3 regions of the Vreelandella sp. V005 genome follow, and region 3 is predicted to be linked to each of the others. Evidence: predicted binding sites of a transcription regulator. Region 3 holds the regulator's gene; each other region holds the start of a gene.
What was found. Region 3 encodes FliA, which starts transcription of late flagellar genes. Its sites were predicted from a motif close to CTAAAGTTNNNNNNNNNNCNGCCGATA; they were not measured.

Region 1 (4,328 bases), on a different contig from region 3:
TATCTCACTGCAAGTGGATGGCACGCTTGCCATTGATGAAAACCAGTTGGATAACATCATTGCTACTCAGCCGGATCAGCTCGCTAATTTTTTCGCCGGGAACAGTGAAGAGGGCGGCATGGCAGGCCAAATGGTCTCGGCAATTGAGAGTCTTGTTGGAGCGGGGGGACGTCTCGAAAGCGCAGTTAGCTCATCAGAAAGTCGCGTTGCTTCCCTAGGAGACCGTTTTGCCACGACTGAAAGCCGTATTGAACAAACCGTAGAGCGTTATCGCACGCAGTTTCAAGCAATGGACGGTATGGTGGCACAAATGAATCAAACCAGCGCCTATCTTACCCAGCAGTTCGCAGTGCTGGGCCAGCAAAACCAAGGCTAAATCGATCAATACTCCCGATTGATGGCATGCCCCAAGCCCAGCACTCTGTGCTGGGCTTTTTTTTGCAATGGCTTAGAACAGCTTTAATAAACACCACCGCTAAAGTTTATTCGCCCGTAGCCGATAAATAACCTAGACGCGTATCTCTACTACTTTTAAGGAATGAACCAAATGGCCTCAATTACCGCACTGGGTGTAGGTTCTGGATTGGATCTTGCTGGTTTGGTGGATCAGCTTAAAGCGGCCGAACGCCAAAAGCTTGTCCCTCTTTTAGAGCAGCAGAGTGCGCAGAAAACCAAAATTTCTGCCTATGGGCGCCTTGAATCAGCAATGGATCGGGTGCAAACCTCTATTGCCAAGCTGAATGATCCCTCTTCTTTCATGCAGCAAAAAAGCACGGTAACCGGCGACGGCGTGTTGGCCACTGCAGGCGAAACCGCTAATGCGGGGCGTTATGAAATTACCGTTACGCAGCTGGCTCGCGCGGGCAGCGCTGCTTCTAATAGCGTGGCGCTCGATCAAGAGCTAACCGGAACGGATACGGCACTGACGCTTAACTTTGGTGCTGGCACAACACAAACAAGCTATGACGTCACTATTGCCGCAGGCAGTACCCTTGCTGACGTCCGCGACCAGATCAATGCGGATAAAGAAGCAGGTGTCACGGCTTCCCTTGTTAACGACGGCACGGGGTACCGCTTAGCGCTGACTTCCAAAGAGACGGGAGAGGACGCTTCGCTTACCGGTTTCTCTGGACTAGCGTCACTAACCATGGACGCGGCCACGGTGCGTGCAGGCCAGGATGCTGAATTAAATGTTAATGGCATCGCCATTACCAGTAAAACCAATCGCGTTGAAGAGGCTATTCAGGGCGTTACGCTTGATCTTACAGAGGCCTCTGCAAACCCTGTCACCCTAGTTATTGAGCGTGATGAAGCGTCACTGCGAGAGGCGATTGATTCGTTTGTCAGTAATTACAACGAAATGAAATCTACCGTTGAGCGTATGACCGCATACAACGGTGAAGGCGAGACCTCCGGCGAGTTGGTGGGTGATCGCACCGTTCGCACTATTGAAGATCGTCTGCGCCGAGATATCACCGATAACCTTGGTACAGGTGATATTTCACGGCTTTCTCAGCTGGGTATTGCCATTGATGAGCGCGGCCGTTTAAAAGTCGATGAAACTAAGTTGGATGAGGCAGTCGCCAATAATCCTGAAGGGCTATCCGCCTTTTTTGCGGGTGAAACGGAAGAGGGTGGTTTCGCAGGGCGGTTAAGTGCAACGCTTGAGGCGATCACTGCAGAGGACGGCATTATTCAAAGTTCGGTCAATAGCGCCGAGCAGCGGGTTGATAGCCTGGATCAGCGCAAACTTCGTATGGAGGCGAGTATTGAGCGGAGTACTGAACGCTACCGTAAGCAGTTTGCTGGGCTAGATGGCCTGATTGCGCAAATGAACTCTATGAGCAGCTACCTCTCTCAGCAATTCGATATGCTGGGTTCTATGCAGAAGAGTAACTAATTTATTTACAGTATTTTTTAGAAAAAAGAGCGTTTTTATCTAAAGAACTTGGTGGGCCTGCCGTTAATTATAATAACGGCAACGCAAGTGCCGCAAAACAGGCCACCAGGCCAGTTACATTTCGAGGAGCACTCATATGTCTGTAATCAACACTAACATTACTGCCCTGATCGGCCAGAATAACCTGTCTAAGTCTCAAGGCATGCTGGCTCAGGCGCAAGAACGTTTGTCTTCTGGTCTGCGTATTAACAGCGCCTCTGACGATGCGGCTGGCCAAGCGATTGCCAACAAAATGTCGGCACAAATTAAAGGCATGGACCAGGCTAGCCGTAACGCCAGCGACGGTATCTCTCTAGTACAGACTATGGAAGGCGGCCTTGACCAAGTAAATGACAACCTTCAGCGCATTCGTGAGCTAGCGGTACAGGGTGCCAACGATACCAACACCAAAGACGACCGTGCCGCTATTACTACCGAGATTAACGAGCGTTTGGCAGAAATCGACCGGGTCGCTAGTAGCAATAACTTCAATGGTACTAACCTGCTGAGCAGCGGTGGAACCACTTTGAATATCCAGGTTGGCTCCAACACCTCAACCAATGACGTTATTGAAGTTGATACTATTAATGCCACTGTTACTGGTCTCGGTCTTGAAACAACATCGACTGTGTCTGGTAGCACAGCGGCGGCCGTAGGTGCTGATAGTAAGTTTGTGGTTGCAGATGTATCAGGCGGCGCTACACATCAGGAATTCCAGAACCTGATCAACTCCGTAGATGACGCAACTAAAACGTTGGATACCAATCGCGCAACTCTTGGTGCGACTCTGAACCGCTTTGATTCGGTAATCGACAACCTATCGACAACCTCTACGAATCTTTCTGAGGCCCGTTCGCGCATCGAAGATGCCGATTACGCGGTGGAAGTGTCCAATATGACGCGTGCTAATATTCTCCAGCAGGCCGGTACTTCCATGCTGGCACAGGCTAACCAAACGCCGCAGTCTGTACTCTCTCTGCTGGGCTAATATCTCGGTAGTGTTTTAAAAGAAGTGATGACGGGGCCATTAGGCCCCGTCTTTTTGCATTTAAGAGCGTTGCTGTGAAAAGGTTGCGCAGGGCGCACCACATTCAAGCGTTGCGTAGGGAGGCGAGTATATTCAAAACCTTTAATGGCTATTGTCCTCTGCATACTTAACGCGATGCAAAAAAGTAGCTAGAAAGTTACAGTAGTTTACATAAAAAAAGCGGTTTTCTTCTCAAGAAATTGGTTGGCTTGCCGTTAATTATAATAACGGCAACGCATGTGCCGCAAAGCAGGCCATCAGGCCAATTAAATTTCGAGGATACTCACATGTCTGTTATCAATACTAACATTACTGCTTTGATCGGCCAGAACAACTTGTCCAAATCTCAGGACATGCTGGCTAAGGCGCAAGAGCGTCTGTCTTCTGGCCTACGCATTAACAGCGCCTCTGACGATGCGGCTGGTCAAGCCATTGCCAACAAAATGACGGCCCAGATTAAAGGCATGGATCAGGCTAGTCGTAACGCTAGTGACGGTATCTCTTTGGTGCAGACCATGGAAGGCGGCCTTGACCAAGTTAACGACAACCTGCAGCGTATTCGTGAGCTAGCGGTACAGGGCGCCAACGACACCAACACTGCAGATGATCGCGCAGCGATTGAAACCGAAATCAATGAGCGTTTGGCTGAAATTGATCGCGTTGCTGGCAGCAATAACTTTAACGGCACTAATTTGTTGAATCTGGATTCTGGCGCTGGCAGTAGCTTAAGCATTCAAGTTGGCTCTAATACTGACGCTGAAGATGTTATTACCGTGAAGACCGTTAATGCCACAGTTGCAGGGCTAGGACTTGCTTCTGGTAATGCTGCACTTACAGGCTCTACGTTTGACTCTACTGCTGTAAGCGCTGCTAGCGGTGGTGCTCATCAAGCCTTCCAGAGCATGATTGATTCCGTAGATAACGCTACTAAAACTCTGGACACCAACCGCGCAACGTTGGGTGCTACGCTGAATCGCTTTGATTCGGTGATTGATAACCTGGCGACGACATCTACCAACCTATCTGAAGCCCGCTCGCGTATCGAAGATGCTGACTACGCGGTGGAGGTATCTAACATGACGCGCGCTAATATTCTTCAGCAGGCCGGTACTTCCATGTTGGCGCAGGCTAATCAGACGCCGCAGTCGGTGCTGTCTCTGCTGGGTTAATACCTTTAACCGGTAATGCCAAAGAAGTAATAACGGGGCCAACAGGCCCCGTTTTTGTATGTAGAATACTTTCGTAATCAGCGCCATTAGTGATGACATTTTTGATTACCGCTAAAAAATGCATATTTAATACCACCAGAAAAGTAACGAAATAAGTTACAGCACTTTACATAAAAAGAGCGATCTTCCCTAA
Region 2 (4,328 bases), on a different contig from region 3:
TATCGAAAGCCTATCTGCACACTGCAAGACCTGTAGCGGGCCAATCAAATCAAGTGGCACCTGGCCGGGCATCATCAATACCGCCACCCGCAAAGTGGTGGCTCTTGTGGATGGCGGTTGGCTATTGTGTTGCTCTTCACTCACGTGGGTTTTGCCATTCGTTGATCATGTCTTGTGTGCTGATAATACGCGCAAAGCGGTCTTCAAGTACCAGTTCGGTGCGCGTCTTAATATCATCTGCTGACCAGGTGATGCCGTGGCGTGTCATGGGAAACGTTAGGGTAGCATCGCTGATAAAGTCGACGCTAAACCCTAAATCCGACGCCACGCGTGCGGTGGTTTCGCAGCATTGCTCGGTACGAATACCGCTAATCGCCAGCCGTTCAATGCCTCGTTCCTGTAACCAGCTTTCTAGTGAGGTATCGCTGAACGCGTTATGCGCACGTTTATGGAAGGTCTCCGCTACTTCATCGTTAAAGTCATCAAGCGGACGAATGAGGCCACCATCAGGGTCGAAAGCCCCTTGGCTGCCAGGTGCTTCATGCAGAATTCGCACAACCGGTATATCGTTGGACTGGGCTGCGTTTAGCACCGCACGCTGCTTGGGGCGCCACGCCTGAGCCAGTGACTCTACCCAGTAATCACGGGCTGGAAAGGAGGCTTGAACATCAATTAATAACAATGCGGTTTTAGGCTGGTTCATGGCTAATCTCATTGTGTTGAAGTGAGGTTACAGATTAGCTATTACGCATTCTGCCAACGACGCGTTGACCGGTCATAAAGGGGGCAATTTCGGCCATGTGTGGCCAATGTATTCTAGGCTTTGTCTGAAAAGTCGGAGAGCGAAGGCCAGACAAGGCAAAAATCGGCGAAAAGACGGAGTTTACGTGTTGTAAATGAGTACTTTGATCGGACTCGCGCACGAGCCGATTTTTAACGCCGTATGGTCGAGCGCAGCCAGTTTTCAGACAGAGCCTAACGGGCAGCACGGCGGAGGGTGATTTGCATGAGCAAGTAGGGTTTATTTCTTCACACAGACAAAAATAGCGTTTCCTGAGGTGTTATCCCATGGAATGATTGTCTCGTAGTTATGTTCAAACACATGAACCTCGAAGTAAGGCGTCAGTAGGGTGTTTAGTTTTGCAAAGCTCACCGCTACCATGGGGTGTTCGTCGCTCCATAGCTGTGTTCCTTCCGCGTTGGCTTTTTCAATGCTTAGCCTAAGCGACTGCTTTTCACCCTGCCCACTGTAGTGCCAGCCCGAGCGGAACGTGAATGTATCGTCTGCTTGTTTGGCGCTGTGTTTAACCGATAAGCCGTTATCGATTTTGTCTTTATCAACCGCGTTAAAACAGAAAATTCCGCCAGACTTGAGCGCGCGATGCGCGCTTGACATACACCCATCTAGCTTCTCAATCCCGTCGCTGTAATGAATCGAGTATAAAAAACAGGTGATTAAATCCAGCGGCTCGCTGACTTCAAAGCTGCTCATATCCTGCAACGAAAAGTGTGCCTCTGGGCAGCGCGTCGCGGCGATATCCAGCATCGGCTGGTTGATATCCAGCCCGGCACTGGCGTAGCCAAAATCAATAAAGTGGCGCACGTGGGGGCCGGTACCGCAGGCGAGATCCAAATGAGTGGTGCCGTCGTTACCGAAAAGCTGATGAAAACGACGAATGGCGTTGCTTTGCGCTTGATAGTCGATATCGACACACATCAAGTCGTAGTAGCCTGAAAGGTCGGTATAGAGTGCGTTGACGGACATAGTTGCCTAAAGGTGGGGCTGGAGAGATTGGGTGGCGCATAGTAAACGAGCGGCATAAGTTTGAGAAGCGTTGGCCATGGGCAGGATTAACGCTAAAGAAAAAGCGCGCGCGTCCGATAATTAATTAAGACGCACGAATGCCTTGAACTGCCTAAGAGTTAGCCATGCCAAAATTAATGCCGCTTATTGCTGCTATCCTGCTGTACTTTTTCTCTGCTAGCGCGCATTCACAGACCGATGAAGCTGAAGCAGCGGTGCTGGCGTGGCTGGAAGCCATCGATAGCGGCCAGTTTGAGCAAGCTTGGGAAACCTCTTCCAGCATACTGCAGGTGCCCCTTTCCTCCAGTATGCTGGCCCGTACGGTCAATGCTGCCCGGCGTGACTTTGGAGCGGTTGAGTCGCGGCGGCGAGTCCGCGTCATTCTTGAGACGTCCATGCCTGGGGCACCTATTGGTGACTATGCGGTGTTTACGTTCCAGACCCAGTTTGAAAACAAGCCACAAATTACTGAAACCATCACGCCGCATTTAGAAGAGGGCGCTTGGCGGGTAAGCGGCTACTACATCAATTAACGCACATCCTTCAAACGTCAGCCTAAAGCCTGATAAAGCATCATGCAGGCTTTAAAGTTTTAAGCGTTAGCCAACCATCGGATGACGCCATAATTCGGTGTTTAACCGCTGAAAGTAAGACGCTCAGCGATCTTTGGCAGTTTGTGCGCTGAATACATTTTTTATTTCATGGGATATGCTTTACAGCACACTGACCTAAGAATTCAGAGACGCCATGTCCCTTATCGCCGCTACCCCTGAGCCGCCTTACTACGCAGTTATTTTTACCTCATTACGCACCGATGTAGACGATGGCTACGACGCCATGGCTGCCAGGATGGTCGAACTTGCTGCCCAGCAACCTGGGTTTTTAGGCGTCGAGTCAGCCCGTAATGAGGTCGGCGTAACGGTGTCCTATTGGTCCGACCTTGCCGCCATCAAAGCATGGAAAGCCCACGCGGAACATCTGCACGCCCAGCGTTTAGGCCACAAGCAGTGGTACCAGCACTTCAAGACCCGCATTGCTAAGGTGGAGCGAGATTACGGTATCTAGGCTTGTGTTAGCTTACCTCATTGCTATTACGCTCATTAAACAATCAGCGTCGCCAAGGCCTGCATTCCCAGCGCTAACATTAATACAAACACCCCGGCTACCAAGCTGGTGACCAAGGCGTGTCGTTTCCAGAGCACCAATACCCGATGGCCAAAGCGGTGAACGAGCCAAGCAAGGCCAAAATAACGCACACCGCGTGCCATTAACGCTGCTAGCACGAAGAGCAAAATAGGGTAGCCTGAGAGCCCTGCGGTAATCATCGCGACTTGAAACGGGATAGGCAGTATCCCGATACAGAGGATGGCAATAAAACCATACTGCTCAAAAAAAGTCTGGAACGCTTGGTAGCTGTTTTGCATCCCCATAAACTCGATAAACCAAGTGCCAATCGACTGAAAAAGCAGCATGCCCACGCCGTAGCCGACCAGCGATGCAATAAGGCAGCCTGCTGTCGTCACTGTCGCCAGTAGCCAGATACGCTGTTTATTGGCAGCCATCAACGGGATCAACACCAATTCGATCGGAATGGGTAAAATGATGGTTTCAAGAAACGAGAGGGTGCCGAGTAACCACAGCATATTTTTAGAGCCATTGATACGCTCAAACCACACTCTGGTTCGCTTGGTTGTGATGGCCATTGGTTCGCTACATTTTAGGATTAATGCGGCGATAAACAGCCGCTAGCAGGCTGTAAAGGCCAAACGCGAATAGGCCGATAGCAACAATTGCCAGCAGCCACTGGCCATAAACTTGGTTTCGCAGTGTGCTAAAGACTTCACCCGTACCACCTGCTTGGTCCGGATTAAAATGGTAGGCCGCAATTAGAAAGAGGCACCCTAAAATGACAAAGACAACGCCACGAATCACTAACCCAAAACGGCAGACGGGGTAAGCCCATTTTTGCGTATGGGCTGGCATGGCGAAGTGTTTATGAAACTTGGCCTTATAACCTTTAACCGCATGAGCGATACCGGCGCCAATCATGGCTAAGCCGACACCGCCTACCAGCCAACGCCCGAAAGGCTGTTGCATCAACCAGCCGATCATGCTCTGTGAATCACCGCCGGAACCACCCGAAGAACCGCCAAACTGGAAAATAAGGCTAGCGGCAAAAAAGGCCAACAGAATATGCGTAATGGCGCTGACCAATAAACCTGCACGAATGGCGATACCTTTAACGTCCGTGCCATGGTGATCAGCATCTTTAACTGCCTGAATGGTTCGCCAAATCGAGTAACCGATCAAGCCAATAGCGATGATGCCTAAGAGTACTTTCCCAAAAGGTGCTACGAGGACTCTTTCTAATGCCCCTCGGCTGCCTTCGGTTTGACCGCCTTGCCCAAAGACTGCCAGTGCCGCAAGGCCGCCCACCAATACATACACAATGCCTCGGGAGGCGTATCCCATGCGGGCTAAAACGGTAATGGCATCGCGATGGTCGGGGTTTTTCATAGTGTTG
Region 3 (4,328 bases):
GGCTGGCACTACCGTGGCTGCAGCATCGCCACCCAGCTGGCTGGCAACCGCGCCTAGCGGCGCTGACACAAGCAAGCGGTGTCGCCGTACATTTACTGCCTCGCCTGCCCGAGCCTGAGGCGCTGGCATGGCTAGAAACCGAACATTTGACCTGGGTCAGCCAAGTGGCTTCCAGTCATCGAATAGTCTCTCATCACGAGCGCCAGCCCCTTCGTCAGTTATTTAATGACAGTGTGCTAACTCACCATGTGGGCGTACGCTTTCGAGGGCAGTCCATGCAGCTCTGGACGGCCCATGCCGAAGTAGATGACGCTACCGGTCTAGCTCTACTCGCCTGGTATGGAGAAGTACGTGACCCGGAAAGCGCGAAAGTAGTCGCGCGTCGCTATTGGCTGACGCCTGCCCGGCTGGGAACAGAGGTACTTTCGTTACTGCTGACACAACTCCAAAGCGATGGGCTGGCCACCTTGACGCGCCGCGCATGGCAGCAGCTAAAAGAGGCTGACAGCGGTGAGGTTAATGCCGAGGTACGCCTGCTCATGGCTAGCGGCCTAGCCGCCGTCGCCGGGCATCTGGATGTTGCTGAGGATGAAGAGGCACAAACACTGCGTGGTGACGTGCTCAATTTGTCGGGCACCAGCCGTCGGCGTCGCGATACCGGCATGCTCGATGCGCTGGTTTACGCGTTTATGGCCCGAGATGCGATTCGCCAACTAGGTAGTGTCAGTCGAGAGGGCGTGGTGTGAGCGATCAAGACCAAGCCTCAGGGCTGCGCAAGTGGGCGAGCCTGCAGCGCCAACAGCAGCAGGCTGACGGGGCAATGGATATCGCGGTTGCCGAGCATGTGCCAGTAAAAGAACAAAGTGCGTCGTTGTTAGTGCCGATGGCCAGCACAATAGACGAAGCAGGGATAGATGAAACAGAGACGCCAGCGTCGCCCAAGCCGAAGACTAAGACGCCATTAGTAGTGGTTGGCCTACCGAGTGGTGGCGCCGCCCAGGTCAATAAGGTCAAAGCACGGCTAGGCCAGTGGTCGACATTAGGCCGCAGTTGGGCCGGTGAACCAGAAGATTGGGACATCCACATCGTGATGGCAGGCACGGCTGATTTTGCTCAGTTACGCAATCAATACAGCCGCTGGGCGCTGTGGATCAGTAGCGATGCCGAGGCTTTTGCTGCGATGTACCGTACGTTGCTTGAGCTTCATGAACGAGGCGGGCCGCGTCGTTTATTGGCGCTTCACGAGCCGCACTTGCCGCGCCAGGGATTGCTCGATAACTTGCGTGGCGCCGCTGATTACTACTTAAATATGGAGCTACTGGTACTTGCACGATGAGTGGACTCCGCCAAGGAGAACAAGCATGCTAAGCTGGCCATTGAGAAAGGCAGTGTCGCTGAGTGCGTTACTGTTAACAGGGTTATGGCTGTCAGGAATGACGCAGAGTGCCCAAGCGGCGAACGGAAGCTGGAGCGCCCAGCTCCCTGGGCTAATGGTGGCGATGAGTGACCGGGCAAGCGCTAGCCAGGAGACCTCTCCACCGGCCTCGGCAAATCTTCGTTTAGGGCAACTCGGCCGTATTCAGTGGCAGTTCCACTATCCTCCCAATGCGCTATTAAACGCTTGGTTGTGCCATCCTGAGCAGTGTGTTGCGCTAACAGGTATGCGGGGTTCTACCATCGCATTGGCCGGTCAAAGGGCAGAAGCGCCGTTGCATTTTCGCTTCGCCTTACGTCCAGGCCAGCGGCCGGTTCGAGTGCAGGGACTGCAAATGATTGTGAATTATCAGTGAAGGCTGTATAGCCGCGAGGCGAGAGGATGTACACAGCACAAGGCAGGATCAAACAGAATGAGCTGTTGACGCAATACATGCCACTGGTGCGACGCCAGGCCTTGACGCTTCAGGTCCGTTTGCCAGCCAGCATTGAGCTCGACGATCTTATTCAAGCCGGGATGGTCGGGCTGCTTGAGGCGCTCGGACGCTTCGATGCTACTCAGGGGGCGACCTTTGCGACGTTTGCCAGTCAACGAATTCGTGGTGCGATGATGGATGAATTGCGCACCCGCGATTGGCTGCCCCGCAGCGTGCGCCGTTCGGCGCGAGCAGTGGACAGTGCCGTTCGCCAGTTAGAGCAACAGCTGGGTCGAGCACCAGAAGAGAGCGAAATCGCCCATCACCTTGAGATGCCACTGAATGAGTATCAGCAACTCCTAAACGATACCAACAGTGGTCAACTGCTGCCGTTTGAGGAGCTAGTCGCCGATGGTGGTGAGCCGGTCAACAATGAACCGAGCAACTCACCGTTTGAACAACTGCTGGACGGCCAGCAGCGGCAAACGCTGATTGACGCGATTGAAGCGCTGCCAGAACGTGAAAAACTCCTCATGGCGCTGTATTACCAGGAAGAGCTCAACCTCAAGGAAGTCGGGGCTGTGTTGGGCGTGACGGAGTCCCGCGTTTCTCAACTGCACAGTCAAGCCGTCAGTCGTCTACGCGCACGCTTACACGACTCGGCGTAACACCGCCTGTTAACTCACTTGTGACCGGCAAGGAGCCGTGGATGAATCCTTCGACGCTGATAGGCATATTTGCCAGCATACTGCTGTTGGTAAGTGTGCTTTTTTTTACCGCAGAGTCCCCTGCAAGCTTTATCAATTTACCGGGATTGGCCATCGTAGTGACCGGGACGTTAGCGGCGACGTTTATTAGCTACCCGCTGAAAGAAGTAGTGCGTGTAGTGCGGTTGGTGGGGTTGGTGTTCCGGCGCGAAAATACTTATATGCGCGACGATATCCGCGAGCTGGTCGACATGTCGCGGCTATGGTTTAAAGGCGATGTGCGTGCGGTCGAGCGCGAGCTGGAGCATACGCGCAACCCCTTTTTACGCACCGGTATCCAACTAGTAATTGCCAATACCAAAGAGGACGAAATTTTCGACATGCTGCGCTGGCGAATTGCCCGCTTAAAAGCGCGTGAGCATGCCGAGGCGCAAATATTTCGCACCATGGCTACCTATGCCCCTGCGTTTGGCATGATCGGTACCCTGGTCGGCCTAGTCAATATGCTGGAAGTCATGGACGCAGGCGATCTGCAGGTCATTGGCCCTCGCATGGCGGTGGCGCTGCTGACGACGTTCTACGGTATTTTACTCGCCAACCTCGTTTTCAAACCGATTGCAGTGAAACTTGAACGCCGCACCGAAGAGCGGCTGATAACCATGAATATGGTGCTAGAAGGTATTTCACTGATCACTAAGCGCCGCCTGCCGTCGTTTATTGAAGAGACCCTTCATTCGTTTGTGGCTAATTACCACGATGAGATTCGTGATAACAGCGTTAAACCACGCCCTGACACGTCGGTTAGTTCGGCGATGAGATAGCCACCATGTTAGACCGTGATACACGCCATGCGCTGGAAATCCCGGTCACGGCTGGCGAGGGGGATGAGGGGTGGTTAACCAGCTATCTCGATGTATTAACGCTGCTCATTACCCTCTTCGTACTACTGCTTTCACTCTCACCGCCAGGTGGCGGAGAGGGCGCTGATACTGCTTTCATGCGTTCGGCTAGCGCGGTATCATCGCTACCACTAGCTTCCCTCGCCACTGGCATACAGCCTCGCCACGATGGGCTGCAACCCGAGTATGCCGGGCTTGATATTCCCGGCGTGAGCGTGTCGCAAGGGCGCGAAGGGGTTACGCTGCGGATTGATACCAGCCTGTTATTTCCCAGCGGCCAAGCCGTACTGACACCTCAGGGACGTGGCGTGATTGAAAGTCTGATGGATGTTTTGGCTCGTTTTGACGGCCAGATTTCGGTGGAAGGCCATACCGACAGCGTGCCTATTGCGACAGCACGCTTCCCCTCCAACTGGGAACTCTCGTCTGCGCGGGCGATTGCCGTTGTGCGGCATTTAGAGCGCCAAGGTTTCAATATTTCTCGTATGCGGGCCGTCGGCTATGCTGACACCCAACCCATGGAACCGAACGCAACCGCGGATGGTCGTGCGGCCAACCGACGCGTAGAGCTGTTGCTGCGGCAGCCGCTTAAAGGGTGAATAGACTGTCGAGGCCACCACCGTGTCCAAGTATCACCCGCTATTGCAGTCGTTTGGTGCCCTGCTGGTCGTCGATGCTGACTGTCGGCGCGTTCAATCGGCGAGCACGAACTTAACCCGCCTGACGGGTATTGAATGCCCCAGTAATGGTGAGCTTAGCCTTGCCTGTGTGTTGGGAAAGCGCCTGAGCCAGCGCGTGCGGCGTGAGCTCCAGGGGCAGCAGCGGCTCCCCGGCCCGTTGGCGTTTATTCGCGCTAAACACAGCAGTGTGCG

Region 1: ACUN8H_RS08670 (flagellin N-terminal helical domain-containing protein) is a predicted target of FliA. The motif match lies at 1,940-1,966, and genes of this name have one in related genera.
Region 2: ACUN8H_RS12655 (DUF4019 domain-containing protein) is a predicted target of FliA. The motif match lies at 1,858-1,884, and genes of this name have one in related genera.

Annotation. Positions count from the first base shown of each region.
Region 1 covers NZ_JBQXYA010000003.1:11,646-15,973, reverse strand. The annotation lists gene fliD (flagellar filament capping protein FliD) at 1-376, shown strand, start outside; gene fliD (flagellar filament capping protein FliD) at 548-1,900, shown strand; gene ACUN8H_RS08670 (flagellin N-terminal helical domain-containing protein) at 2,037-2,927, shown strand; gene ACUN8H_RS08665 (flagellin N-terminal helical domain-containing protein) at 3,254-4,135, shown strand.
Region 2 covers NZ_JBQXYA010000005.1:13,391-17,718, forward strand. The annotation lists gene ACUN8H_RS12640 (hypothetical protein) at 1-144, opposite strand, end outside; gene ACUN8H_RS12645 (isochorismatase family protein) at 137-703, opposite strand; gene ACUN8H_RS12650 (class I SAM-dependent DNA methyltransferase) at 1,022-1,765, opposite strand; gene ACUN8H_RS12655 (DUF4019 domain-containing protein) at 1,930-2,337, shown strand; gene ACUN8H_RS12660 (antibiotic biosynthesis monooxygenase family protein) at 2,552-2,869, shown strand; gene ACUN8H_RS12665 (YqaA family protein) at 2,905-3,507, opposite strand; gene ACUN8H_RS12670 (DUF1206 domain-containing protein) at 3,515-4,328, opposite strand, start outside.
Region 3 covers NZ_JBQXYA010000004.1:48,858-53,185, forward strand. The annotation lists gene flhF (flagellar biosynthesis protein FlhF) at 1-746, shown strand, start outside; gene ACUN8H_RS11300 (hypothetical protein) at 743-1,336, shown strand; gene ACUN8H_RS11305 (flagellar protein FlhE) at 1,362-1,790, shown strand; gene ACUN8H_RS11310 (RNA polymerase sigma factor FliA) at 1,817-2,518, shown strand; gene ACUN8H_RS11315 (motility protein A) at 2,560-3,378, shown strand; gene ACUN8H_RS11320 (OmpA/MotB family protein) at 3,384-4,055, shown strand; gene ACUN8H_RS11325 (diguanylate cyclase) at 4,078-4,328, shown strand, end outside.